4 regions of the Colwellia sp. 6M3 genome follow, and region 2 is predicted to be linked to each of the others. Evidence: predicted binding sites of a transcription regulator. Region 2 holds the regulator's gene; each other region holds the start of a gene.
What was found. Region 2 encodes sigma-54, which starts transcription at its own class of promoters, with help from an activator protein. Its sites were predicted from a motif close to GTTGGCACGNNNNTNGNNT; they were not measured.

Region 1: the regulator sigma-54 is predicted to act here: its motif matches at 4,117-4,135, upstream of H4J50_RS12000 (CmpA/NrtA family ABC transporter substrate-binding protein).
Region 3: the regulator sigma-54 is predicted to act here: its motif matches at 3,049-3,067, upstream of H4J50_RS11170 (DUF1328 domain-containing protein).
Region 4: the regulator sigma-54 is predicted to act here: its motif matches at 3,720-3,738, upstream of H4J50_RS14200 (DUF2884 family protein).

Annotation. Positions count from the first base shown of each region.
Region 1 is NZ_JACGWF010000052.1:3,136-10,636, forward strand. It holds gene H4J50_RS11985 (alginate export family protein) at 1-502, opposite strand, end outside; gene H4J50_RS11990 (ABC transporter ATP-binding protein) at 562-1,422, opposite strand; gene H4J50_RS11995 (ABC transporter permease) at 1,447-2,403, opposite strand; gene H4J50_RS12000 (CmpA/NrtA family ABC transporter substrate-binding protein) at 2,526-3,872, opposite strand; gene H4J50_RS12005 (CmpA/NrtA family ABC transporter substrate-binding protein) at 4,286-5,359, opposite strand; gene H4J50_RS12010 (ANTAR domain-containing response regulator) at 5,401-6,036, opposite strand; gene nirD (nitrite reductase small subunit NirD) at 6,184-6,519, opposite strand; gene nirB (nitrite reductase large subunit NirB) at 6,549-7,501, opposite strand, start outside.
Region 2 is NZ_JACGWF010000003.1:35,221-42,721, reverse strand. It holds gene mgtE (magnesium transporter) at 1-331, opposite strand, end outside; gene H4J50_RS01295 (HPr family phosphocarrier protein) at 839-1,117, opposite strand; gene rapZ (RNase adapter RapZ) at 1,124-1,978, opposite strand; gene ptsN (PTS IIA-like nitrogen regulatory protein PtsN) at 1,985-2,437, opposite strand; gene hpf (ribosome hibernation promoting factor) at 2,467-2,754, opposite strand; gene H4J50_RS01275 (RNA polymerase factor sigma-54) at 2,790-4,295, opposite strand; gene lptB (LPS export ABC transporter ATP-binding protein) at 4,356-5,087, opposite strand; gene lptA (lipopolysaccharide transport periplasmic protein LptA) at 5,088-5,567, opposite strand; gene lptC (LPS export ABC transporter periplasmic protein LptC) at 5,599-6,165, opposite strand; gene kdsC (3-deoxy-manno-octulosonate-8-phosphatase KdsC) at 6,162-6,707, opposite strand; gene H4J50_RS01250 (KpsF/GutQ family sugar-phosphate isomerase) at 6,709-7,501, opposite strand, start outside.
Region 3 is NZ_JACGWF010000045.1:10,516-18,016, reverse strand. It holds gene H4J50_RS11175 (TonB-dependent receptor domain-containing protein) at 211-2,631, shown strand; gene H4J50_RS11170 (DUF1328 domain-containing protein) at 3,113-3,289, shown strand; gene H4J50_RS11165 (hypothetical protein) at 3,300-3,548, shown strand; partial or broken gene H4J50_RS19660 (DUF1328 domain-containing protein) at 3,787-3,959, shown strand; gene H4J50_RS11155 (hypothetical protein) at 4,893-5,942, shown strand; gene H4J50_RS11150 (surface lipoprotein assembly modifier) at 6,004-6,921, shown strand; gene H4J50_RS11145 (S8 family serine peptidase) at 6,918-7,501, opposite strand, start outside.
Region 4 is NZ_JACGWF010000072.1:11,059-18,559, reverse strand. It holds gene lepB (signal peptidase I) at 1-331, opposite strand, end outside; gene H4J50_RS14220 (hypothetical protein) at 546-1,091, opposite strand; gene H4J50_RS14215 (RNA methyltransferase) at 1,350-1,865, shown strand; gene H4J50_RS14210 (cold-shock protein) at 2,121-2,330, shown strand; gene zapE (cell division protein ZapE) at 2,432-3,604, shown strand; gene H4J50_RS14200 (DUF2884 family protein) at 3,813-4,616, shown strand; gene H4J50_RS14195 (tRNA-uridine aminocarboxypropyltransferase) at 4,798-5,568, shown strand; gene H4J50_RS14190 (DUF3010 family protein) at 5,669-6,106, shown strand; gene H4J50_RS14185 (M3 family metallopeptidase) at 6,188-7,501, opposite strand, start outside.

The DNA of each region.
Region 1 (7,501 bases), on a different contig from region 2:
TCATTTTTACCTTTTCTAAGGCTGCATAAGTTATAGTTGCTGCATCAAAAGTTTGTCTATCTTGACGCCATCCTACATGCCCTACATAACGATGGTTATCTAAGGTGATTACTTGGCGACCTACTTTTGCGGTTATCCCATCTTTTTTGTATTGTACATAAGCTTGGTCTAATTCAGTCGTTTCTGGATCGGCAATAACAGAATATTCAGTATTATTTCCAACGGTATCGTTATAGCTGTTAACACCCGCTACTTGGCGTGAGTCTTCAAATTCAATAACAGCGGTAAAATCATTGTAGCTAGCAGTTGTGTAATTTAGGCGAGTTCTTAGTGTTAACGCCGAGGCATCTTTTTTAGCATTGTCTTGATCAACCGCTTCATAGCGCAAGTTTAAATCTATAGTGGCTTTAGCGTCAGTCTCGCTATTTGCGTTTGCTGAAACACTTGTACTGGCTAATAAAATCAGTGCAGTAAGTTTTGAGAGTTTATGAACTGTTTGCATGGTTTGTCCCTTAAAGTTTTTTAAATAAGTTTTATAATTTTTAAATTTAGCTAAATGTATTAAGCAACACTGGGCGCTTTTTGTTTTGTTTGCGTTTTATCAGTTTTTTTGGTCGACTCAGATGTGGGAATAGCTTCAACTTTTCTTTGTTTTTCATACAAAAAAGTTAAAACAGCTGAGCGCAAACGGTTATATTCAACATCTTCTGCTAGTGCTAAACGGTTTCTTGGATGAGGTAAGTTGACGTCTAATATTTCGCCTATTGTCGCTGCTGGTCCGTTGGTCATCATGACAATGCGATCTGACAATAAAACCGCTTCATCTACGTCATGGGTGATCATGATGACGGTGTTATTTAGCTTTTGTTGAATTTCCATTAATGAGTCTTGCATATGAGCTCGCGTTAAAGCGTCGAGGGCACCAAAGGGTTCATCCATTAAAAGGATTTCGGGTTTCATTGCTAAGGCTCTGGCAATACCAATACGTTGTTTCATACCGCCTGAAATTTCATCAGGACGCTTGTCTTTTGCATGATCCATATGAACTAAACGTAAGTTATGTTCAATCCATTCTTTCATTTCGGCTGGCGACATTTTATTTTTAAATACTTGTTTTACTGCTAATTCAATATTTTGATAGGCGGTTAACCAAGGCAATAATGAATGGTTTTGAAAAACAACGGCACGTTCAGGGCCGGGTTCTGTCACTTCTTTGTTATTTAATAACACGCCGCCTAATGTTGCTCTGTGCAAACAGGCAACAATATTTAATACGGTAGATTTACCACAACCTGAATGGCCAATAAGTGAAATGAATTCGCCTTTTTTGATTTGTAAGTCAACACCCTTTAGCGCGGTAAAGTCGCCTTTAGGGGTTGGAAATACCATATCTACTTTACTGATGTCTAAAATAATACTCATGTGATTTCCTTAATCCTTTATTGGCTATAGTTGTGCGCTTGATTTGTCCCAAGACAACATTCTTTGAAGTTGCAGCATGGTTCTGTCAAGCAGGTAGCCAATAAGGCCAATCGTTAATACTGCGGTCATAATGCGACTCAGCGATTGCGAGCTGCCGTTTTGAAACTCATCCCAAACGAACTTTCCTAGCCCTGGATTTTGTGCCAGCATTTCAGCCGCAATCAGTACCATCCAAGCAATGCCTAATGACATTCTCATACCCGTAAAAATGGCAGGAATGGAAGCCGGTAGAACAATCTTTTGAATATGTACGTGTTTAGGCAGGCTTAACACTTTAGAGACATTCACCCAGTCTTGGTTCATTGAAGCCACACCAAAAGAGGTGTTGATAACCATGGGCCAAAGACTACATAGGGTTACTGTAATTAAAGAGGTGATAAATGATTTAGCAAACATAGGGTCAGGAGATACATAAAGCGCACTGACCACCATGGTTACTATGGGTAACCATGCCAAGGGTGATACAGGTTTAAATATCTGTATTATGGGATTTATAGCCGTGTTGAGCGTTTTACTTAAACCAATGGCAATACCCAACGGAATAGCAATAATAGCAGCCACTAAAAATCCACTTATTACGGTAACTAAACTGGTAAATATTTGGTCTAAAAATGTTTCTTTACCGGTATAAGTTCGTACTTTGGGTTGATAGTTGGGATCTTTTTCCATGCGCACTTTATTTCGTTCGTCTTGGCGAATATAAAAAGCGTCTTCTTTGTCGCGTTCAGCATTATGCTCATCAATTAAATTGACCACTTGAGTAGCCACAGCACTGGGTCCAGGGAATTTACCGAGTGAAGTATCAATGTTACTAGCCGTAAACGACCATAGCAGCATAAAGCAGAAGATACCGAGCAAAGGTAATATTAACGCTTGTGTCTTTTCTGAAATAAAGGACAGGATCATTTTGTTATTACTCATTGGCGCAATACCTAGTGCTTTTTTACTAATTACAGCAGTCATTTTATTCTCCTTTATGCGCTACCTATTTATGGGTAGCACATTACTACTTACTAACGTTCGGTCTGAAATACGACAAGGTTCTAAAGTTTGTCACCAGCTTTTAAGCCAATTTTAAACTTGTTGATATAGGCGTTTGGCTGTGTCCCGTCATAAACAATATTGTCAATAAAGTGTTTTTGAGGAGCACGGAAACCATCCTCTCCGACTAAGTCTGAAAAGTCGCTTTTAGATAATATTTTGTCATCAACTAATGATTGCGCTGCAGCCATGTATATATCAGGTCGGTAAACTTTTGCGGCAATATCTTTGTACCAACTGTCAGGTTTGTCATCGCTTATTTGTCCCCAACGACGCATTTGTGTTAAATACCAAATGGCATCAGAGTAGAAAGGGTAGGTGGCGTTGTAACGAAAAAACACGTTGAAGTCAGGGACTGAACGTACATCGCCTTTTTCATACTCGAAAGTCCCTGTCATGCTGTTTGCGATAACGTCGTAATCGGCTCCAACATAGTTCGATTGAGATAAAATTTTCACCGCTTCTGGACGGTTAGCATTATTGTTGTCGTCTAACCACTTAGCTGCACGTATCAATGCACGTGTTAAACGAATAGTGGTATTTGGGTATTTCTCAGCAAAAACTTTAGTTATACCAAATACTTTTTCGGGATTGTTTTTCCAAATTTCATAATCGGTAACAACCGGTACACCAATACCTTTAAAAACGGCTTGCTGGTTCCAAGGTTCACCTACACAATATCCATAAATAGTGCCGGCTTCCATTGTGGCTGGCATTTGTGGTGGAGGCGTTACTGACAACAGCACTTGCGCGTCAATTTTTCCTGATGTATCACCTTTATGCGGGGCGTAGAATCCTGGGTGAATATCACCAGCCGCTAACCAATAGCGTAACTCATAGTTATGTGTTGACACGGGAAATACCATGCCCATGTTGAAAGGTTTACCTTCATCAATATACTTTTCTACAACCGGTTTTAAGGCATCAGCTTTAATCGGGTGAACTGGTCTTCCATCGGCTTGCTTAGGAATGTTGACCTTCATTTGCTTCCAAATTTCATTAGAAACAGTAATCGCATTGCCATTTAAGTCCATTGAAAAAGGTGTGATAATTTCAGCTTTAGTTCCGTAACCAATCGTTGCTGCAATTGGTTGGCCAGCAAGCATGTGAGCACCATCTAATCGACCATCTATAACGCCATCAAGCAATACTTTCCAGTTCGCTTGTGATTCAATCGTGACGTATAAGCCTTCATCTTCAAAAAAACCCTTCTCGTACGCAATAGCGATAGGGGCCATATCGGTTAATTTAATAAAACCAAATTTAAGTTCTTCTTTTTCTGGGTAGCCTAGCTCTGCTGCTTGCAACGAAGAAGTGAGTAGGGAGCCAGAAATACAGAGTCCTGCAATAACAGTACGGCATAATTTGTTATATTCTTTTTTTAAAGTTGTTTTCAAAATACCTTTCTCCAAATAAAAAAGCCCACAGTACTTCGGATACAATCCGAGTACTGTGGGCTTCAATGCCAAACTAACCATGACTACGTCGTTGCAGTGCGATTAGTTTTAACGAAATAAGTTTTTAGTCAGTTTTCACTTTATGGTTAAAACAACCGCTGTTGATTGAATTAACCTGAAAACGCTATTTACTATAAAGCACAATTAATGCCATCTATTAATTTCATTTAAAATCAGTTGCTTACTTTGTTATATGTGTTTTTTTATTAAATGCTTTGCTCGACTTGTTCCAAAACTGGGAAGTACTTGCACTGTTTTGGTGTATATTTAGAGCTGAATGCAGATGATCCACTTTAGTGAAGACTCTACTTACCCTTGTATATTACAGCTTGATAAATATCTTCTCTGTAGATTGAGGCAATGTCTAGAGCCGAAGTTTGTTGTGTGTTTATGTGTCCACACGCTTGCATCAATTTGGCAATGTTTTCACCGAAATAATGTGCTGGTCTATTAAATGTGGGATCACCTAAGGTCGAAAATTGTTGATAGCTTTCTACTTTACGTGGTGATGTATTGTTAAGGGTTAGACAACTACCCATTAATGAAGGCGCAATGACGTCGATATGTGTGTCTAAATACTTTGCACGACTCAATAACCTTGCCGCTTCAAAGCGATTGGGAATATTTTCAAGCCATTGGCATGCTTCATATAAAGCAGATACTAAGGCAAATGTTGTTTTTGGATGCTTGACTTGCCAATCAGACATTAACCCAAGTACCTTCTCAGGCGAATCTTCCCATAAGTCAGAAGAAGTAACACCTGTGATGCCAACACCTTCTCTAACCGCTTTAGCATTCCAAGGACTACCCACACAAAAGCCATCAAGATCGCCTGAATGCATAGAAGGCACCATGTCTGAAGGAGGTACAATTAATAAATTAATATCTGATGGGCTAATGTCACTATTTTTCAGCCATTCAATAAGTTGATAATAGTGACAGCTGTATGGAAAAACGACAGCGAAGGTTAATTTATTACCCCCTTTTTTTCGTTCATCTATTTCATGCTTAAGTATGTTAGCCGAAAACGGCATACTGAGCGCATTCGTATCATGTTGTGATAATATTTTTTGATAGAGTTTAGTCGATAAGGTGATGCCATTACCGTTACGACTCAATATCATTGGGGAAATTACGGTTGATTTTTGTCCGTGTAAGCCTAAGTTACTGGCAATGGGCATAGGAGCTAACATTTGGGCGGCGTCAATAACTCCGCTATGCAATTTATCTCTTAATGTGGCCCAAGAATTTTGTTTGGTAAGGTTAACGTTAAGGCCCCATTTTTCAAAAATTCCCATTTCATGGGCCATGACTACGGGGGCACTATCTGTTAATGGCATAAAGCCTAGGGTAATATTTTTCTTTTCAACACTAAACATGATTTATAGTCTCTACAATACTTTAAAGCGCTTTTAATAATCTAAAAAATGCTGGCGACAGAGAGGATGTTTTTGGCTACATCATCCATTTTCTGGCTGTTATCCATCGCTATTTTACGAATGAAGTGATATGCATCTATTTCAGACAGTTGTTTTGTTTCCATTAACCAGCGTTTAGCTTTATCGATATTTTTCTGGCTGGACAGTTTTTGTTTAGTGTCAGCTAGCTCTTGTTTTAGTCCTTGAAAAAGGTCAAATCTTGCAATGGCAACATCAATGATCGACTTCACTCTGACTTGGTCAACTTCTCCAACAACATAAGCACTAACTCCCGAATTAACCATTTGATTAATCGTTGTATTGGTATTTTGTTGTTCTGAAAAAACCACGATAGGTTTAGGTGCGAATTGGGATATTTGATTGAGATTTTCAAGCATATCTCTATTAGGCGATTCTATATCTATAATAATGACATCAGGGTTAAGCTGTTTAACATCTCTTAGCAAAGGTACGCCAGAATGAGCAATATGATAGATGTCATATTGTCCATTAGTCAGTACACTCATTAATGCTTTTGCTTTTACATGGTTAATTTCTGCAAGCAATACTTTTAACCCTGAAGGAGCATCTTGAATTAGCGTATTTTTTTTAGGTAAAGATAACGTGTTATTTTTCAATTTATTCCAATCAAAATGAATAATTTAATCTACTTTTAAAAATAAGGCAGAATTAATGCCAGTAAATTTAATGATAAATACTAAAAATTAAAATCCCAACTTAGTTAACTAAATTGGGATTTTTAAAACAATATATCTGTTATATATTTAACCGAATATTTCTAAATTTCCATCAGATATACGTGTTTCGTAAGTCTGAATAGCAAAGGCATCGTCATCTAAACAAGCACCAGAATGTAAAACAAAACGTTGTTTTAATAACGGTGAAGCCACGTAAATATCGCCTTTAGTTTCGCCAATTAAGCCGCGATATAAAACGTTCGCTTTACCAAAAGGGTCAAAGTTAGAAACGGCAAATACTTTGTCATTTCCAACCTGAAATAAAGCGACTTGCTCTTGGTTTGCTAATAATGCACATACGCCTGAATTTTTCACTAAATCGCTTGTTGGGCAGATGGTTTGCCAAGTGCTTTGTGTTGTCATAATATTTTCCTTTCTGGTTCGTAAACTTTTTATGCTGGCGTTAAGTCAACTGCTTGGATTTTAACGCCATATTTTTTCTCTTCATCCTTAGCAGGACGAATTTGTTCACGTTCAGTAACAAATTCAATATTGCCATCGATAGCATCTGAGTTAACAAACTGGCGGAAGCGTTTTAATTGTTCTTCACTTTCAATGGTGGTTTTCCACTCACATTGATAGGTGTCTACAACATTTTGCATTTGCTTTTCTAATTCATCATTAATACCTAAATGGTCATCTTTAACGATTTTTTCCATATAAGGTAAACCACCTTCTAGGTTGTCTAGCCACACTGAAGTACGGGTTAATCGATCTGCTGTACGTACATAGAACATTAAGTAGCGGTCAATGTATTTAATAAGTGTTTCATCATCTAAATCGGTGGCAAATAAATCACCATGGCGCGGTTTCATACCACCATTACCACTGACATATAAGTTCCAGCCATTTTCTGTCGCGATTATGCCTATATCTTTACTTTGCGCTTCTGCACATTCACGTGTACAACCCGAAACGGCAAACTTAATTTTGTGTGGTGAACGCAAGCCTTTGTAACGATCTTCTAATCGAATCGCCATCGCCATGCTGTCCTGCTGTCCGTATCTGCACCAAGTGCTACCAACACAAGATTTAACCGTACGTAACGATTTACCATAGGCGTGACCTGTTTCCATGCCAGCATCAATCAAACGTTTCCATATAGCAGGTAACTGGTCGACACGTGCCCCAAATAAATCGATACGTTGGCCACCAGTTACTTTGGTATATAAGTTATATTCTTTGGCTACTTCACCAATAACAATTAACTTGTCCGGTGTAACTTCACCACCAGGCATGCGAGGTACAACAGAGTAAGTACCATCTTTTTGCATATTACCTAGGAAGATATCGTTGGTGTCTTGCAGCGAAACATGGTCTGGTTTTAAAATATAGTCGTTCCATA
Region 2 (7,501 bases):
TGTCTGGTAATGTTCGAAAAACTTCGGCTAAATCATCAACATCCATCCCTTCTGCAACAGCAGCTAGCTTTTCTGGATTTATGTTTTTAAGAATACCTTTTCGAACTTCTTCGTTTAGCTCTTCAAGAACATCACCATGATGATCAGCATCAATTAACTGCCAAAGAGCCATACGGCTTTTGGTCGGAGATGACTCTAAAAGTAAGGCAAGGTCGTAAGCTGGCATGTCTTGCAATAACTTGCGGACATAGACAAACATACCGCTATCGAGGGCATCATTAACCTGCTGGAGGCGTTGGTGACTATATTCTTGTTCGGAAACTTCCGGCATACTTTTACCTTTTGCCGCTACAAAACGAAAACTGTTAAGGATGTTGAACTTACTGTCAGGTGTTTAATATGGTATTTAGCACCTGAATATTATGCATTACAATCAAATTAACGTGTGAGTACGCCATATATAATTGAAAACTACATTATTTTGAGGTTAATTAAGGTTACTTTAGTCTCGTAAACTTGAACCAAAAAAATTAACCAAAAAAGTTAAACAGCCCGATGATAAATGACAATTATTAACTTTCTATTAAATTATACCAAATGAGTGAAAATTCGACTAAATGAATATGTAATGCATTTCGACTTTACAGGCAAAGCCGAGAATGAATATGCTTGAGGTAATTCGATTGTGCTAAATTCCCAACTTTAACGATAAGTTAGCTAATTCATTATTTTATATGGTATCGAATGTTAATATTTAACGCGTTGAGTTTACCGTAATTTTCGATATTTCGCAGCTTTTTTATTGACTTAACGGTGCCGACAATAAATATGAGTTTTGCTACTCGGCTTCATCAAATTTGTTGCTGAAAAGTTGGCAAATTTCTTCGAGTGCTAATTCAGCGTCTTCACCCGTAGCAATTACCTTAACGGTTTTACCTTGTGCACCTGCAAGCAGCATTATGCCCATAATACTGTTAGCGTCAGCATGATTGTCGTCTAATTCAATGGTGACTTTTGCGGTAAACTTTTGACTTAATTGTGCGAGTTTAGAAGCCGCTCGGGCATGAAGCCCAAGCTTGTTGATGATGAGAACATAACGGCTGGCTTGTGTGCTCATAGCAAGTTACGTTGTGGCAACAGGTAAATCGCGATGACGAGACTGCACGTCTTTACGTTCTTTACGCATATTATTTGCGAGTAATTCGGTGATATATACAGAGCGATGCATACCGCCGGTACAACCAACCGCTATAGTAATATAACTGCGATTATTTCGTTCTAGATGCGGTAACCAGGTCATCATGAAGCTATTTATTTGCCAAATAAACTTTGTCACAATAGGTTGGCTAGCAAGGAAATCTTGCACAGGTTTATCTAATCCGGTGAAGCCCTTAAGTTCTTTATCCCAAAATGGGTTAGGTAAAAATCGCGCATCAAATACATAGTCTGCATCTTGTGGTACGCCATGTTTAAAGCCAAAAGATTCAAAAACAACCACCATAGAACCCGATTTTTTACCTAGTATACGCTCTCTAACTAAGTCGGCCAGCTGATGTGGTGATAGTTGGCTAGTGTTGATATATAAATGTGCGCGACTTGCGATAGGTTCAAGAAGCTTTTTTTCTAAGGCTATGGCTTGGTCTAAGGCTATATTTTGTCTAATTAGCGGATGTAAGCGTCGTGTCTCGCTGAAACGACGGATAAGGTCACTATCGTCGGCATCTAAATAAAGTAAACTTAACTCTACTGCATTAGGTAAGTATTCTATAATTTCGGGTACATCGTTAGGATCAGCAGGTAGGTTTCGAACATCTAGGCTGACGGCAACATTTTCATAATCATTAATGACGGTATGAATTAAAGCGGGTAACAAATTAACCGGTATGTTATCTACACAATAGTAGCCCAGATCTTCTAATACGCGTAATGCAACACTTTTACCTGATCCTGAACGACCACTGACTATAATTAACTTCATGGGGACTTAACTCGCCTGTTGGATTAGCTGAAACAGCTCTTGGTTACTTTGGCATTTACGCACTTGTTTGCAAAATTGTTTTTCACGAAAAATTTTTGCGATACTTTGTAATGTACACAGGTGATTTTGGCATTCATTTTCGGGCACAAATAAAGCAATAAAAATGTCCACAGGACGATTATCTATCGCATCAAAATCTATCGGCTCTTCTGTGGTAATAACCACCGCAATGGGTTGGGTAGAATTATCTAAACGTCCATGCGGTATCGCTATGCCATTTCCTATGCCGGTAGAACCCATTCTTTCGCGCTTAACTAGGCTTTCTAGTAGCTGAAAAGTATCGTGTTCAACCAATTTTTCAGCGGCCAGACTACTTAAGTATTCTAGAATACGTTTTTTACTGGAACCCGGTGCTGCACAAATAGTGCATTCCGGGGTTAGGATATCTTGCAACTTCATAAACTTATAAAACCTAAAGCGACTTGGCGCTAATGCTTGTTGATTTTGCCTTTGTATTTCAAAATTTGGCGATCTAATTTATCAATTAATGCATCAATTGATGCGTACATATCGTTATGTTCAGCCTTAGCGTGAACCTCAGAGCCCGTTAAATGCACAGTAGATTCAGCGATCTGGTTCAATTTTTCAACCGTTAGTACCACATGTACATTATTAATGTGTTCAAAGTGGCGCTCTATTTTTTCAAATTTAGCATTAACATAATCACGTAATGAGTCGGTAACATCGACATGGTGTCCAGTAAGATTAATTTGCATAAGCTTCATTCCTCTTTTTTGGTGATTAAGACTGCCTACAATAGGCTTTTACGTTGATTTGACGGCGGTATAGAGAGTGACTCTCGATACTTGGCAATAGTGCGTCTTGCTACTTTAATGCCTTGTTCGGCCAAGATATCGGCGATTTTACTGTCGCTTAATGGCTTTGCGGGTATTTCGGCGGCAACAAGTTTTTTAATTAACTCACGAATAGCGGTTGATGAGCATTCACCACCATTTTCAGTACTTACATGGCTAGAGAAGAAGTATTTAAGCTCAAAAATGCCTCTGGGTGTATGCATATACTTTTGTGTAGTAACACGAGAAATAGTCGATTCGTGCATATCTACCGCTTCGGCAATATCATTTAAAACCATAGGTCGCATAGCTTCAGGGCCATGTTCAAAGAAACCCTGCTGGCGCTGTACAATACAATTGGACACTTTTAACAAGGTATCGTTCCTGCTTTCAAGGCTTTTGATAAACCATTTAGCTTCTTGCAAGTTCGAGCGAATAAATTGACTGTCTGCTGATGATTTCATCGAGCGAGACATGGCAGCATATTGTTGATTTACTGATAACTTAGGTGCTGTGTCTGGGTTTAGCTCTACAGTCCAGCGACCATTTTTCTTTTCAACCGACACGTCAGGAATAACATACTGTTCTTCACTCTTGATAACACTATCGCCCGGGCGAGGGTCTAATGATTGTATTAAGCGAATAACTTCACGTAATTGGTCTTCTTTAATGCGTAACTTTCGCATCAATTGGCGATAATCGCGATTACCCAATAATTCGATATGCTCAGTTACCGCTAACTTACTTTCAGCGAGCCAAGGCGTATCTTTTGAAAATTGGTTGAGCTGAATAAGTAAACACTCTGGAATTGAACGAGCCGCTACGCCCACCGGATCAAAAACGTTAATCCGTTTAAGCACTACTTCAATTTCATCAAGTTCAACACCATCAATGCCTACGCTTTCTAATATCTCGTCTGCAGAAACTGTTAGGTAGCCGGCATCATCTATAGCTTCAATAATAGCGATAGCAATTGTTCTATCGGTATCGCTAAATGGTGTTAGTTCCATTTGCCAAATAAGATGGTCTTGTAAGGAGTCTTTTGTTTCACCCTGATAGGTATAATCTTCTGATGCATGACCAACACCGCCACTGCTCGCACTGGCACTAAAGTTGTCATCCCACGTTGTATCACTATTTAATTCTTCGGGTATGTCAGTTTTTGCTAAGCCTTCTGATGAACTTATTTCATCAATAGTCGGTGCAGAATCTTCGCTGCCATCTGAGGATATTTCTACGCTATCGCCAATACCAGCGGAGTATGCTTCTTCTAAATTGTCAGGGGTGTTTTCTGAATTGTTGTCGGGAGATTCATCAACTTCAAGTAAAGGGTTACTTTCAAGAGCTTCTTGAATTTCTTGTTGTAAATCCAAGGTCGATAATTGCAACAGCTTGATAGCCTGCTGCAATTGCGGGGTCATCGTTAATTGTTGTCCGATACGGAGTTGCAGAGTAGGACGCATTTACGTTTTCTTTTCCCTGTTCAAGTACATTAGTATGTTACCGAGTAAGTCTGTTATTCACTATAGCGTGAATTGTTCACCAAGGTATACATCTCTTACGTGTTGATTTGCAAGTATTTCAGTAGAGTTACCTTCGGCAATAAGCTCGCCGTGACTAACAATATAGGCGTGCTCACAGACATCGAGGGTTTCACGTACATTATGGTCGGTAATTAAGATACCTATGCCACGTTCTTTTAAGTGTAGGATAATTTTTTTTATATCACCTACCGAAATTGGATCAACACCAGCAAAAGGTTCATCAAGGAGAATAAATTTAGGATCTGCAGCTAAAGCTCGCGCTATTTCAACTCGTCGACGTTCACCACCAGACAGGCTCATGCCGAGGTTGTCTTTGATATGACCAATGTTAAATTCTTCTAATAAATGCTCAAGTTTTTCTTCTCTTTCAACGTCGGTTAGCGTTTTACGGGTTTGTAAAATCGCCATTATGTTGTCATAAACCGTTAGTTTGCGAAAAATTGAAGCTTCTTGAGGTAGATAACCAATACCTTTGCGGGCACGTTCATGCATGGGCAATAAGGTTAAATCTTCGTCATTTAAAATAATTGAGCCACTGTCGTTATTAACTAAGCCAACGATCATGTAAAACGAAGTGGTTTTACCCGCGCCATTTGGTCCTAATAAGCCAACAATTTGTCCAGCAGAAACCTTCATACTAACGTTTTTAACGACTTTTCTGCCTTTGTAGGCTTTTGCAAGGCCAATGGCTGATAATGTTGAAGTAGACATTTACTCTTGCTTGTCCTTAGATTTTTTTGGCGGTTCAGTTTTATTTTTTGGCTGCAATACTGTTTCAACCTTAGCATTTTCTAAGCTTTCGGCATTGACATATTCAGTCTCGAAGTTATAGGTGATTTTACTGCCACTTACTTCACTACCTTCTTGGCGTAACAAAGCATTACCTGAAATAACAACCGTATTCAAATCAGGTTCATAACGAATTTCATTGGCTTGTAAATTGATAGGGCTACCATCTTGCAGCGTTTGCTCAAATGTCGCAGGAGAACCTTTCGCAATATAAATTTTATTATTGCTTTTATCTTGAGTTATCACCTGTACGAGTTCGGCATTAATTGTCAGCGAACCTTGAGAGATAATGACATTATCAATATAACTGAATATTTTATTTTTCAGATCAGCTGCTTGGCGTGAAGAAGAAATTTTAATTTCTTGGTCAACATCGAATTTTTCAGCATTTACTGCCGGCATTAATAATGCAAATGCAGAAAAATAAATAAGGTTATTTTTTAATTTTTTTATAAATGGTTTGTACATGTTCAGTCAATGTCATCTGTGTTGTGTTTAAGTCTACAATTAATCCTGAGCCATACATAGTAAATCCTTTACCTAATATTAAGATTGTTTGCTCTGAGCTGATAATATTTGTTTTTAAGTCCATTTCTAGATTTTTTCCGTGTACTTCCTGTATTAAACTTTCTTCATCAGTGGCGATTAAACGTACGCGATTTTTTAATTTTACACGATTATTATTATATAGCGTGCCTTCATTGGCGGTTATTTGCCAAGTCGGTTTATTGTTTTTTGGATACAAGGTGTAACGTGGGTATTCAAAGTGTGTGACCTCTAATTGAGCATAATGTTCCATTCGTTGGGCTTCAACATTATAGGATAATGGGCCTGTTGATTTGTAAACATCACTGTTGAGGTTTTCAGCAATAAATTCTGGCTGATTGGCACTTTCGAGAATATTGCTGGTTTGTTTTTCTGCGCCAAACCATTCGAGTATGCCGTAGGTTGTTAAGGCGAGTAAAAAAAGTGCTATTGTCGCAATAGTTATGCGATTCATATACTTGCACCTGACGCATTAGCTAAAGTCTGTTGGCTTTGCATAATAAGATCGCAGGTTTCTCGTACCGCACCAAAACCACCGCGGGTATAAGTTATGTAGTCACACAAGTTTAAAATGGCGGGATGTGCATCATTTACTGCAATGCTAAAACCAACATAGTTTAGACAATCGAAGTCAGGCATATCATCGCCGATGTAAGCCACTTGTTCTGGCTTTAACTTTAATGAAGCGAGCATTGCTTTCAACGCTGGCAGTTTGTTTTCTTCGCCTTGCACTATATGTTTTACGTTTAATGCGGTCATACGAGTTTGTACGATATTGGATTTTCTGCCTGTAATTACACCAACATCAACACCACTAGCCCCTAGCGCTTTAATGCCATATCCATCTTTGGTATGAAAAGCTTTTAATTCTTCACCATTGTTACCTAAATAAATACGGCCATCAGAAAAAACGCCGTCAATATCACAAACAAAGAGTTTGATTTTTTGTGCTTTTTGCCAAACACTTGGCGAAACTTTTCCGTATAAACTGTCCAATTTATAGCACTCCTGATTTCAATAAGTCATGCATATTCATCGCGCCAATTGGCTGATTATTATCGTTGACGATAATTAAGCCATTAATTTTTTTGTCTTCCATAATTTTCAATGCTTCTGCCGCTAACATATCTTGTTTAGCTACCAGTGGATTTTTTGTCATTACACTGGTGATGCTATCTTGATGAATATTAATTTCAGCATCTAAAATACGACGTAAATCACCATCAGTAAAAAGACCGACAAGTATGTTGTCACTGTCAACCACAGCCGTCATGCCTAAGCCTTTCAACGACATCTCAACTAAGGCATCTTTTATTTTAGCACTTTGTGTCACCGTTGGGAGTCGTTCATCTTTGTGCATTATGTCGGCTAAGCGTAATAATAATCTTTTACCAAGGCTACCACCGGGATGCGATAAAGCAAAGTCGTCGGCGGTAAAACCACGCGCGTTAAGTAAAGCAACGGCTAAAGCATCACCCATGACTAAAGTGGCTGTTGTGCTTGATGTTGGTGCTAGCCCTAACGGACAAGCTTCTTGTGATACTTTTACACAGACATGGGTATCGGCAAGTTTAGCAAGTGTAGAGTCGGGCTTGCCGGTCATGGCAATTATTTTGGCGCCAATGCGCTTAAGAACAGGAATAATCGCCAATACTTCACCCGTTTCACCTGAGTTAGAAATGGTTAATACGACATCATCAATGGTGACCATGCCAAGATCACCATGACTTGCTTCACCGGGATGAACAAAAAATGAAGGTGTACCTGTACTGGCTAAAGTAGCCGCAATT
Region 3 (7,501 bases), on a different contig from region 2:
ATAAACCAACAAAAGCTGCTAGTTGTTCTATCTAAAAATCATCTTAGTTATCAATAAATAATAACAATACAAAAATTAAATTTAAAAAGTGCTTGCAAAGTAATCACATTTTAAATAATAATTAACTTAATCGATTAAGTTAATTGCAGTATCAAACATAACTATTTTAATAATTAAAAACATACTATAAAAGCAACATGGGGTGACCAAATGCAACAGTTCACATATAAAAAATTACTATTGAGCACATTAACTTTAGCTATATGCTCAAGCTTAAGTGCCGCAGAAATAACCGATGAAGCCGCAGTAGAAAAAAAAGGCTTAGATTTTGAACGAATAGTTGTTACGGGTGCTGCAGGTAAAGGCTCTACAGTTATGGCATCAAGTGTCTCAGTAAGTAGCTTATCTGCTGACCAAATAGAAGTAACAACGCCGAGAAGTTCAGCCGAAGCCTTTAGATCAATCCCTGGTATTCGTTCTGAATCGTCTGGTGGTGAAGGTAACGCAAATATTGCTGTACGTGGTCTTCCTGTAGCTGCTGGTGGCGCAAAATTTCTACAATTACAAGAAGATGGATTACCCATTTTACAATTTGGTGATATAGCTTTTGGTAATGCCGATATTTTTCTTAGACTTGATAGTACAATGTCGTCAATCGAATCAATTCGTGGTGGCTCAGCCTCTACTCTCGCCACAAATGCTCCAGGCGGCATCATTAATATCATCAGTAAAACAGGTGAGTCTGATTCTGGCAGCGTAGCGACAACCATTGGTTTAGATTATGATCATACCCGTACCGATTTTGAGTTTGGCGGCGAGCTAAACGACAGCATGTATTTCCATCTTGGTGGTTTCTATCGTCAAGGTGAAGGACCAAGAGAAGCGGGTTATACCGGTAATAAAGGCGGACAAATTAAAGCCAACATTACTAAAGAATTTGATAAAGGTTACGTGAGACTTTATTACAAGCATTTGGATGATAAAACCATTGCTTACTTACCCATGCCAGCCAGTTCAAATGGCAAGTCAGTGGGTAGTTTCGACCCTTCATCTGATACGCCTCATTCGGCATATTTCACCTCAATATTGAGCACTGACGGTAATGGCAACCTTCGCCGTGCAGACATGCGTGATGGTATGAATCCAACGGTTGACTCTGTTGGTTTAGAAGCTGTATTTGACTTAGGTAATGACTGGTCGATTGAAAACAGATTTAGAACGTCAAGTACGAAAGGTAGTTTTACCTCGCCATTTCCTGAAAGCATTCAAGATAGCCAAACACTTGCTGATAGCTTAGCGGGTACAGGCGCGCAATTGACTTATGCTAATGGACCTCAACAAGGTAGTGCTTATACTGGCGCTAACTTAATGCGTATTCATACCTTTGATGTTGAAATGAGCAACTTAGATTTTATGGTTAATGACTTAAAAATCTTAAAAACTATTGGTGATACCAACATCACTTTTGGTTATTACAAGTCATTACAAAATATCGAGCAATCATGGCTTTGGAATTCTTATTTATCAGAAGTGAAAGGCGACAACGCAGCACTTGTTAATGTTGCAGCGGCTGACGGTACAAGCTTTTCTGATAGTGGTTTAATTGCTTATGGTGTTCCAGCGTGGGGCAACTGTTGTACACGTAACTACGACCTTCAATATGATGTAACAGCACCTTATATTGCCATTAACTCAGTTTTTGGTGATTTTACTATCGATGCAAGTGTTCGTCATGACAGTGGTGAAGCCACAGGTACATATGCTGGTGCAGTGCAATCTGAAATAGACATGAACAGAGACGGCGAGATATCAGTGCCTGAAATGAGCGTATCTTCAGTAAACAATAGTGCGCCTTCTATTGTTAATTATGATTGGAGTTACACATCTTACTCAATTGGTGCTAACTACATTGTAAATGACGATTTAGCTGTTTTTGGCCGACTAAGCCATGGCGGTACCGCTAATGCTGACCGTTTAGCTTTCGGTAAAATTGCAGCTGATGGCTCAGTAGCCGATGAAGATGCTGTTGATGAAGTTGACCAATTCGAAGCCGGCATTAAGTTTCGCAAAGATAAACTATCGGTATTTGCGACGGCTTTCTTTGCTGAAACACAAGAGCAAAATTTTGAAGCAACAAGCCAAAAATTCTTTGACCGTGTATATGAATCATATGGTCTTGAGTTAGAAAGTGCTTACTACATTGGTGATTTTGACATTCGCGGTAATGTTACTTGGACTGATGCAGAAATCACCAAAGACGGTGTTAACTCAGCTTCAGTGGGAAATACTCCAAGAAGACAAGCTGACTTTGTTTATTCACTTACTACTCGCTATAACTTTGAGCAAGGCTCTGCGGGTCTTAGTTTAATAGGTACTTCAGAAGCTTATGCGCAAGATGGTGGTGATCAAAGTGCAGACGATATCCTTAAATTTGATGGCTACACGCAAGTAAATGCCTTCGCTCAATATTACCTTTCAGACACGTTTAGCATTGCTTTAAATGTTAATAATCTGTTTGACACTACAGGTATAACAGAAGCTGAAGAAGGTAACATTCCTGCGAATGATATTATCAGAGCAAGAACGATTAACGGCAGAACAAGTAGTATTACGCTTAAATACGACTTTTAATTTGTCATTAACAACGAAAGACACAATGCAGTAAGAACAAGCCCATTTTATATGGGCTTTTTTTTGAGGTTTATTCACTGAATTGATATTAAAATTTTATAATATCAGTGTAAAGTCGTGATGATACTTATAGATTATATAAAGGTTTTATCTATTTAGTTTGTTAATGCCATATTAACTATACCAATACAAATAAATAAAAAAAGTCATTATCTACCAGCATAATCTTCTTGTTGTAAAAACACATCAACAGCCCTGATCCACTTTAATTAAAACAACCATGATGAGATTCCTACCTCTGCAAGTTATACAAACTTGTCTGTAAAAATTTCAATAGAATAATATAAAGTTATAAAGCTAATAATTTTAAATTATATTAATAATGTTTATTAACAGTGACTTAAGTTATTTGTTAGGTTTGGCACGAATAAAGCATTAAGTACTACGTAGTTTGAAACTAAATTAATTCAAGGGGAATACTATGTTGAACTGGGCACTTACATTTTTAGTTGTTGCGATCGTTGCTGCAATATTTGGTTTTGGTGGTATCGCAGGAACAGCAGCAGGTATTGCTAAAATTATATTCTTCATCTTCGTTGTACTATTGGTTATCTCATTAATCGCTAATGCCATCCGTGGTAAATCACCAAAAATTTAAGGAAAAAATTATGACTTTTATAAAAAAATTATCAACAACAATGATCACACTTGTAGCGGTATTAGGTTTAGCCGCATGTACTGGCGACAAAGCGGAAACAGCGGGTGAAAAAGTAGATGAAATGGCACATGACGCTGGAAATGCTATGAAAGATGCAGGTGATAAAATGGGCGATATGGCCACTGATGCAGGCAATGCCATTGAAGATGCCTGTGAAGAAGCAAAAGAAGGTGTAAACGCTAAAGATACAGACTGTTAAACATTAATTCGATAATTACACCAAAAGGCCTATATAGGCCTTTTTTATTGCCTATCTGAACATTTATTCAAGTTATGTAGGTAAATATTTCACTTGTTTATATAGTTACTGTTCTATAATGAAATTGAGAAGCTCTCGTTAGTTAATATTTTTCAGTAGGTTATAAATAAAGCATATATTGGTACGAAAAACGCTTATGTATGTGTAGTTTGTAACTTATTAATTTGAGAAATATATTATGTTAAGTTGGGTATTCACTTTTTAGTTATTGCTATTATTGCAGTAATATTCGATTTTGGTGGTATCGTTGGCGCAGCAGCGGGTATTGCTAAAATTATATTTTTTATTTTCGTTGTATTGTTGGTTACCTCATTAATTATCAATACAATTCGTGGTAAAACAAACCACCAAAAATTTAGGGAAAAACACATGACTTTTATTAAAAAATTATCAACCACACTTATTTTCTTTGTCGCAATGTTTGGCTTAACAGCTTGTAGTGAAAAAGATGCAGAAAAAGCAGGTGACAAAGTTGAAGAAGCCGTTAAAGGTGCTGGCAATATGGCTAAAGATGCTGGTGATAAACTAAATGAAATGAAAAAAGATGCCGGTAACGCACTTGATGCCGCGGGCGAAAAAGCAAGTGAAATGAAAGAAGATGCTGGTGAAGCGATTGAAGGTGCTGGCGAAAAAGTAAGTGAAATGGCAAGCGATGCGGGTCATAAGTTAGATGAAATGAAAACCAGTGTTAGCGATAAATTTGGTGGAATGAAAAAAGACGCAAGTAACGCCATTGAAGATGCTTGTGAAGAAGCTAAAGAAGGCGTAGACGCTGAAGATGACGATTGTTAATTATAGTTTGACCCGTCCTAGTATGGGTTGACAGTAATTGAATTAAAAAAGGCCTATATAGGCCTTTTTTTCGTTCAATAATAAAATAAATTTTACTCGGTTAACTGGTCGTTCCTAACCATCTTGGTCATTGCTCCTGCGTTACTTTGAAGATTGTTATTCATTTAAGAATATAGCTTCTGATATCAACAAACCCTCAATGTCAGCTAAAAGAGTGACAATTGCTGTTTTCATCGATGAAAACGACCACATCACCCCTTGTTTGGTTAAGTTTTCTAACTAGCAATCAAAGCTTAAAAAGGCTGGTTCAATGTTGAATACTTTCTGGTACTGAGTTCTTAAATCTTATTGGTTTATTTTTTACTTTTAATTATTGAAATATATGAATAAAAAATTAGTTTTAATTATTTTTTAAATTAATTTGGAATAAATATCACACGTTAGCCGTTATCTCAGTGTCATTAACATAAACAGACATTAGAGGAAGCAAACATGACTAAATTAAATAAAATTGCACAAGTATTGGTATTAAGTGGTATGAGTTGTTGGGTAAGTATCGCGCAAGCCGCTGATATTGAAATTAGCCAAAACACCCAAGTTAACCAAGAAACTAAAGTTTCTCAGCAAGTAGATAGTTCTGATAACTCAGCTCAAATGTCGACACAATCTGATACTTCAGTTGAAAGCGATACGCAAGCTAAGGCTAACAGTGAGGAAGCGAATGCTTCAGAGTCTGCGCCGAACGAAAATGAAGATCAGCCTTCGAGTAACGCTACGAATATCAGTACTGCAGGCGTTTTAGATAACAAGAGTGAGTTGAACAATAGCCTATCAAATAATGTTGGCGAAAATATCAGTGTTATCTCTGGTGCGACAGCAACGTTAGCTCAGTCACTTAATCAAGTAACAAGCATAGCATTTCCAACGTTACCCGAAAGTGAAGTACCAGAAGAGTCTGACGCAATCACATCAAACGAAGCGTTAGCAACACCTGAACTTGCTGCATTAAATCCAAATATTGATAGCGCTACTTCTTTTGTTAACCGCTCAGCAGTAGCCACTCAACTTTCAGGCAATGTCGTAAACAATACCTTAGTAAATACAGCATCAAGCTTGAGTCAGTCACTTAGCCAAACAACAAGTGCAAATTTGTTAACCTTACCAGAAAATGGCACAGCAGAAGAAACTGAAGAAGTTGTACCTAGTGAAACGATGGCAACTCCTGAAAATGTGGCCCTAAACCCTACTATTGATAACGCCAATTCATTTGCTAACACGTCGCAAGTATCTCAGCAAATATCAAGTAATGTGCAAAATATCGTATCGTTAGATGCTGCAGGTCAAACTTCGCAAGTCATTGAGCAAACGGTGAACGCTAATGTTGCCGATGCCATCACTTCAAATACTCAAACGGCAATCACTGAAAACGTTAATAGCCAGATCAACAATGTTGTTACTGAGCAAATTAACACCGAGCTAGCTGCAGCAACGGCAGCTGAAGTCACTAATAGCTTGGTAAATAACTTAGATATTGGATTATAAATTTAAAAAATGCTTTAAGCGCGCCAGCAACCCTGGCGCTTTTTTATTTGAGGTGATTGAGATGAAATATATTTTAAGTAGTTTAACGTGTGCAATAAGTATGCAACTATCGGCGGCAACGTCAGAGCCAGTAAGTGTTAAAGGTGAGGTTTCTTTAGGTATTATCAGTAACTCTGCGCTGAGTGTTGATGAGCTTGATGAGGTTTCTTCACAAGGTGATAGCGGCTTGGAAAAAACCGCAGCGGTTACCGGACTTTGGAAAATCAATGATAAAGCCAAATTAGCGGCTTCATATCGTTATAATGAACAAGATTACCAAGAATTTGATGCTTTTGACTTAGCCTTACATCAAATTAGTGTTGATGGGAGTTATCAATGGCGTAAACAAGATCTAGGTTTACGCTATGATGGCGCAAAAGCCAAACTAGATGGAGAGACGTTTTTAACTTTTCAACAAGCCAGCATTTACTTAGGTACTTTTCTTCAACCACAAACGTTTTTGCGTACTAGCGCCAAGGTTAAAAGTAAAAAGTTTGCGATTATGTCTAACCGTAATGCCGACGGTTATGGTGCTAGTGCTGAATTGTTCCACTTTATTAACGACGGTGACATTATGTTTATGCTCGGCGTTAGTGCAGACAAGGAAACCGCTACCGATGCGCGATTTAATTATAGTGGTTATGGGGTGAACATTAAGCTTTCGCAAAAATTTGAATTATTTGGCTTAGCGCAAAAAGCTGCAATAGGCTGGCGCTTTCAATCGAAAGACTTTCAAGCATATAACAATGATGATATGCCCAGTCAGCTTGAATCGAAAGCAGATGAACATAGAAATATTTTTCAAGCGCAATGGCAATTAGAACTTAACAAACATCTAGCGCTGGTTAGTAAGCTTGAATATGGTGATTACCGTTCGCAACTTGATAGCCAAACCTACAGTCAAACAACCTCTTCATTGTCGATTAAAGTACAATTTTAGCGGCGTAATATCGCGCCTATACCGTAAATAGGGTCCTTGCCTTTAGGGCCCAAATCTACGGCTGATACATTTAGCTTATCTAATATTTTTTTCTTATCTTTACCATACGTTGCGGTTAAACAGGCTATCGCGGCTGTAACCTGTGGTGCGGCGATCGATGTACCAGACTCCCGACCAATACGTTGACCGCTTTTGGCGGTTAATACATTAACACCTAATGCCGAGTAGTCGACATAATCCCCTCGATTTGACCAACGATAAGCTTGTTGATTTTTGTCTATTGCACTAACCGCAATTACATCTTGATAAGCAGCCGGGTACATAGGCGGAGCCGCAGGGCCTTCATTGCCTGCAGCGGCAATGACTATAGCGCCTTTTGTGATAGCGGCGTTGAGTACACTATGTAAAATTTGATTATCAGGCCCAGCCAAACTCATATTAATCACAGTCACGTTTTGCTCTAGCAGCCAATTTATACCAGAGATTATCGCCGATAACGTCGCGCCCTGGGCGTAATCTGATTGTTGATAAAATACTTGCGCGGAATATACTTTACCTTTCGGCAAAAGTGGTACTAATT
Region 4 (7,501 bases), on a different contig from region 2:
ATAATTGGTTTTTATGCATTGATACTGTATCGCCAGGAACACCAATAACACGTTTAACAAGGCGCTTATCTGCCACTTTTGATTCGAAAATAATAATATCATTAGCTATGGGGTCAGCAAGTTTAAACAGTGAATGTTGGCTAAATGGTAATCTTAAATCATAAGCCATTTTATTAACTAAAATACGGTCGCCTTCAACAATGGTTGGTTTCATTGAGCCTGTTGGAACGTCATTCCAGTCGGCTACTGCACTGCGAAATACTAGCATTAAGCTTACAAATAGTATTAATGATGTGTTCTCTTTAAATACTCGATATATACTTTTTTTCATGCTTTTTTTCATAACAAGCCTCTGAAGTGATAGGTGAAATTAATAAATATTATTAATATTTTCTTAATAATAAAAAAATAACGACTTGGCTTTTGACCGAGTCGTTATTTTAAAGTTCCTAAAATGAGGCTGTGCAAGGACTGTTAAATGTAATTGTTTATGTCAGTCTGCAAAGTGTAATTGCCTGCTTTAAGTTAGGGTTTATTTATTAACACTATTCGTCACTGTATCCCCAAGGCGCAGGTGGTGGTGTTACAGGTGCGGTTAGATCAAAGTCAACGCGAAACTCTCGCCCTTGTCGAATCAGTCTATAAGTAAATTTATCAGGGTAGATATACATCTGCCAAGTATTGCCTGCTGATTGCGGAATCCCGGTACTAACAAATAATTGTTTTGAGTATTCATCAGCGGGAAATGATTGTGCTTGATCCCAGCCTGCATCTGTTGTGTGACCGCCATACATAGTACTTTCATCATGACTACCATCACGATGACGATGATCATGCTTTAATGATAAACCTGAACCTGTTTTGGTGATAATCCAAGTTCGCGAGGCATCGTCACCAACATGAAAAGGTATTTCGAGTTTATCTTCTGAGCATTTTCGAACGTGCATGATTAAATCTTTGTTAGCAAAACTATCACCGCTCGCGTTATCAATAGTTACTTGGCCTTGATAGGCTTTATCACAGTGAGCCTTAATACTATTAAAAAAACTATCATGGGTTTCTATCGAGACTAACGGTGCTTCAGTTGCCATAGCAACATTAACAAAGGAGATGATACTAGTGGAAAATATGAGTGCTAATATGTTTGTTTTAGTTTTCATTTTATAAACCTAAATTGATTAATCTTTAAAGCTTGCTTACCAAATGCTATCAGATAACTTATATAGATAGTTGAAAAATTTTAAAAGCTATAATGTTGACTTCAAATTTTTAAAAATTCCCTTGTAGTATTAACGTCGGCAGCGCAAAATTGCGAAAAATTATGCTGCAAAATATAAAGTGAAGGATAGATGAAATTAAAGACTGAACAGGTTGTTATTGGTTTAACTGACCCGAAAAGCCCGACCAATGTTGGTGCGGTAATGCGTGCTGCTGGATGCTATCAAGCAGATGAAGTGCGTTACACCGGTGTTAGATATGCCCGCGCAGCAAAATTTCATACCGATACAAAAGATGCATTAAAAAATATTCCATTAAATGCTGTTGATTCATTAATTCATGATATACCTTCAGATTTACGGATTGTTTGTGTTGATTTAGTGGAAGGAGCGATACCGTTACCTGAGTTTGAACACCCAGAAAAGGCACTCTACATTTTTGGCCCTGAAGATGGCACCATAGCTCAGGAGGTTATTAACGTTGCTGACGCTGTAGTGTATGTGCCAACAATAGGCTGTATGAACTTAGCCGCGAGCGTTAATGTTTTACTTTATGACCGTTTAGCAAAGTCGAAGCATTTAGTGGCTAATGACGATCTAATTAAACGCAGTCGAGACACTAATAATACGGTTTTCGTGAAAACCTAATAAGTTGTAGTTAGAAGATTTAATCATCTATTTAAAATATTATTTATCAGTATTTGATACTTTTATTCTAAACAGGTTGACTATTGCTAGAAACTAGATACAATACGTCCAGCTAGAAAGTAAGACCTATATTTATGTACAAAGTTTCGCAGTTATATTAGTAAGTAGCTCGTCCTGTTTAATAAGTAATAGCAACACTCTCTGCAACATCGCCTTATTTTTGAGGCATCAATTACGAATAAATAGGATAATAAAATGTCTAATACAACTACTGGTACAGTAAAATGGTTTAACGAGTCTAAAGGCTTTGGTTTCATCGAGCAAGAGTCTGGTCCAGACGTTTTCGCACATTTCTCTGCAATCTCTGGCGACGGTTTTAAAACTCTTGCTGAAGGCCAAAAAGTACAGTTTACTGTTACTCAAGGTCAAAAAGGTCCTCAAGCTGAGAACATCGTAGCACTTTAATTAATATTTCTTAGCTGGTTATACTAGCTAAAATATTAACAGTGTTAAAAAGAGGGGAGACATTAGTCTGCCCTTTTTTGTGTCTGTAAATAAATAAAACTATGTCAGTGCTTGAGCAATACCAGCAACTAATAAAACACAAAAAGCTTACACCCGATACCGAGCAGTATAAAGCAGCCGTTGCTTTAGATAACCTTTCAAAAAAATTAACACACCCACCAAAAAAAATATCAGTAATTACCACAGTAAAAAATTTATTTACCAAGTGTGAACCTATTCAAGGCATCTACTTTCATGGTCGTGTAGGTCGCGGAAAAACCATGTTAATGGATTTATTTTATCAGCAACTTAGCATAACTCGTAAAAGGCGTATTCATTTCCATCATTTTATGGAAAGTGTTCATCAGCTTTTAAGCGAACATAGTGGTAAAGATAATCCATTGGCAGTTATTGCAAATATTTGGACTACTGAGGTTGATGTACTCTGCTTTGATGAATTTTTTGTCAATGATATTGGTGATGCTATGTTATTAGCGGGTTTACTTAGTGCCATGTTATCAAACGGTATTACTTTAGTGGTAACGTCAAACTGTCCACCAGAGCAGCTCTATAAAAATGGCTTACAACGTGAACGTTTTTTGCCGACAATTGATATTATTAATCACTACTGTCAGGTTATATCAATCGACGGACCTGATGATCATCGATTATTAAAAACAGATATCAATAACTTTATATATCGAGATTTTAATATAGGGGGTGACACTGAAAGTCACTTTTTAACAAATCATTTTAAAGCGTTAGTCGTAGGTAACGTTCGTTATAATGATAATATTTTTATTAATAATAGGGCTATAGCCTTTAGGGCGAGCAGTGATAATACTATTTGGTTTGATTTCATGGCGCTGTGTTCAAGCCCTCGAAGCCAAAGAGACTATATCAAGCTAGCAGATCGTTTTACCAATGTACTTATCAGTAATGTGCCACAATTTAGTGGCGAATTAATCCCTGCTGTATTTTCTGGTGTTGAAGATGGTTATCAACGAAGTGGTGTAGTAATGGGGCAATTAAGAGGCTTGGATGATGAGGCTCGTCGTTTTATCGCGCTTGTCGATGAATTTTATGACCGAGGTGTTCGCTTAATTGTTACTGCAGATGTTGATATTGCTGAACTTTATCAAGGTACACAACTTAATTTTGAATTCGCCCGCTGTCGCTCACGCCTTTTTGAAATGCAACGATTAAGTTATATAAATACCACCTCTTACTCCTAAAATGTTAGTTGTTAAATTAACCATAAAGTTAATAATCTCGCCAAGTTATCGTTTAATCTATTTATCTTTAAATTAATATGTTTTTCTTACTTGTTGATATTAAAGGTATTTTAATCTTGGCATCAGACTTGTAAATAAACTGGTTAACTGGCGGTTTTTATTTCATTCAAGCCGCTATTGAAACGTTTAATTATAAAGGAAGATTAAGATGAAAACATTGATTGCAACAGCACTAATGATGGCAAGTACTTTAACTTATGCGCACGATAATTCTTTTTCGAGTGAAGCATGTAATGTTGACTTAAATGGTGGCATTAATATCAGTGATACAGAAATCGTATTTTCTAAAAATAAATCGTCACTTTATACCATTGCAAACAATGATACATTGCTGATCAAAGGTAAGGAAGTTACGTTAACATCTCATCAAAAATCATTGCTACGTGACTATTCAAGCCATATTCGTGATGTTGTACCTGAAGTCAAAAGCATCGCCTTAGACGCTATAGATTTAGCCATTGACGGCGTTAATCTCGCTTTTAACGAATTATTAGGCGAAGGCAATAACGTCAGTTCTGATCTCACTACACAATTAATCAGTATTCGTGGCGAAGTTAACGCTGAATTTAATAACCAAAATAGTTTCTATATTGATGAAGAGGGCTTTTCAGGGAAAGATTTTTTTGGTGATGATTTTGAGCAAAGAATTGAATCTGCGGTAGAAAGTACGATCAAAAACTCTTTAGGGACTTTAATGATTGCAGTGGGCCAAGAAATACTGTTTTCAGGTGGAGATATGGACGCCTTTGAAACTAAAATGGATAATTTTGGTGAACTCATTGGCAACGAAATGGAAACTCGAAGTGAGAGCATAGAAAAACGAGGTGAAGCGCTATGTCAGTCGATCATTGTGATTGATGAAATGGAAGAGCAATTAAGAAATAGTATTAATGAAATTGCTGATTATGATTTTATTACCGCGAGTATAAAAACAAGCCATAATGAGATCTAAACTATTGTTTATCATTACTTAACCATTTTTAGTTTTACATTGTGTTAAACATAGATACCGCATAAATATTAGATGGATACAAAACAGTTAAAGCGTAACCGGGTTTAGGTTACGCTTTTTTATTGCCAATAAAGTAGGTGCACGTTAAAGTAGCGCCCTCAATAGCCCTGATATATATTTTATGCACGCTGTACAGCAACTCCACCAATATCGTAAAAGCTTAAGCACAACTACCTATAAGTCGAGAGGTCAGCGCGTTATTCGCTGTGAACTGTGCCGTTTAGCAAAGCCTTTTTGTATTTGCGCTTTAGCACCAAAGGTTAGCTCACAAGCCGGATTTTTGATGTTGATGTACGATACTGAAGTATTAAAACCGAGTAATACCGGAAAGTTAATCGCAGATTTGATACCAGACAGCTTTGCCTTTCTTTGGTCAAGAACCCAAGTAAACCCCGATATTATTAGTTTATTAAATGATCCTATGTGGCAACCTATGGTCGTTTTTCCAAAAGCTTATGCGGGTGAAGAACGTGAAATTTTCGATAATGAAATTACAGTCACATCAGGAAAACGACCGTTATTTATTATGCTGGATGGTAGTTGGCGAGAAGCTAAAAAAATGTTTCGACGCAGTCCTTATTTACAAAACTTACCTGTGGTGTCATTTACCCCAAAAACGCCGGAGGACTCGACAGAGCTTAGCTCACGTTATCAAATTCGTTTGGCGGCTAATAATACAGAATTAGCGACAGCTGAAGTCGCTGCACAGGTTTTATCTCTAGCAGGAGAGCAAACTAATGCTGATTTACTCGATCTTTGGTTTGATGTTTTTAGTTATCAATATCAACGCGGTGTTTGCCAAATAAATAAAGCTAATCCAAATGCCGTGGCAGATTACACAGCGTTTGCCAAACTTAATGGCATCACTTTGGCTAAAGATATAGCGAACTAAAGTAGTTTATTCTAAAAGCTTAATTTTAAATGCATGAAAACACTGCAGCTAAAGCAAAACTATTTTATAATAATGCACATTATTGAAACGAGGTTAATTTATGAAAATATGTGGTGTTGAATTAAAAGGTAACGATGCAATTATTTGTATCATGTCGCGGGAAAGTGGGTTGTACGACATACCAAAAACGCGCGTACAAAAAATTAGTCTTGTTGATGCTGGTGATGCAGAGCAAGTACAATACTTTCAGTTTGCTTTTGCCAAACTGATGGAAGATTATAAAGTTGATAAAGTGGTTATTAGAGGCCGAGCTTTAAAAGGCAAGTTTTCGGGTGGTCCAGTTGGCTTTAAATTAGAAGCAGCCATTCAATTGATAAAAGATTTACCTGTAGAAATATTAGCGGGTACTTTTATCAAAAAAGCATTAACACGCAGCCAAGTAGATATCGACTTTCGTGATACAGGTTTAAAGCAATATCAAGAAAGTGCGTTTGAAACAGTATTTGCTTTTTTTGAAGGCAGTATGTATTTACAATAAATATAAATGTTATAAACAGTTAATAAAAAGGGTCGCTATTTAGCGACCCTTTTTTCGTTTAGTTAACAGTTAAATTTTATCTTATTTACTTGTTAAACCTCGACGTTCTAGTAAAGGCTCTACTTTTGGATCTTGGCCTCTGAATCGACGATACATAATAGTTGGATCGTCAGTACCACCACTTTCCAATACATGTTTACGGTATAACTCAGCAGTTTTTTGATCGAATATGCCATTTTCTTTAAAGGCTAACCAAGTATCAGCATCATAGATGTTTGACCAAATATAACCGTAATATCCAGCTGAATAACCACCAGAAAATATGTGAGAGTAATAACCTGTTTTATATCTAGGCGCGATTTGTTCAATCAGGCCAATTTCTTTTAATACCTTTTGCTCAAAAGCATTAGCATCTTGTAGCTCAGCTGTTTCTAATGAGTGCCAGCTCATATCAAGTAATGCAGCTGATAAGTACTCAGTGGTGCCAAAACCTTGATTGAACTTGCCAGAAGCTTGAATTTTTTCAACCAATGCTTGAGGAATAACTTCACCTGTTTGATAGTGTTTAGCAAAGTTTGCTAATACTTCAGGCTCAGTCATCCAGTTTTCCATAACTTGAGAAGGGTATTCAACATAGTCTCTAGGCAATGCAGTGCCCGTTTGTGAGCGATAATAGCCATCTGATAATAAACCTTGAATCGCATGACCAAATTCATGGAATAAGGTTGATGCTTGATCAAAGGTTAGTAACGTAGGTTTGTCGCCAACAGGACGAGGATAGTTTAAGACATTATAAATAATAGGCGTAACATCTTCACCGTTCATACGATATTGCTTACGGAAGCTGCTCATCCAAGCACCGCCACGTTTGCTTTCACGAACGTAGTGATCTGTCATAAATACACCAATGTAACTTTCGTCACGGTCGTACACTTCGAATGTACGAACTTCTGGATGATATTTAGGTAAGTCGTCGCGCTCTTTAAAAGTAACACCCCAAAGTTTTTCTGCGGTAAAGAAAACACCTTGTAGAGTCGCTTCTAGTGAAAAATAAGGTTTGGTTTCTGACGCGTCAATATCAAAGCGTTCTTTACGAATTTTTTCAGAGTAATACCACCAATCCCATGCAGCTACTTTGAAGTTGCCACCTTGTGCATCAATCATTTTTTGAATATCAGCCGTTTCTTCTTTTGCACGCTCAAGAGCAGCAGGCCATACTTTATTCAATAATTCGAAAACATTTTCTGGTGTTTTTGCCGTGGCATTTTCAAGCACAAAGTGTGCGTGAGTTTTATAGCCTAACAACTGTGCTTTTTGAAAACGAAGGCTCGCCATCTCGCTGGCAATAGCTTGGTTGTTATTGGCATTGTCGTTATTACCACGCATGGTATAACC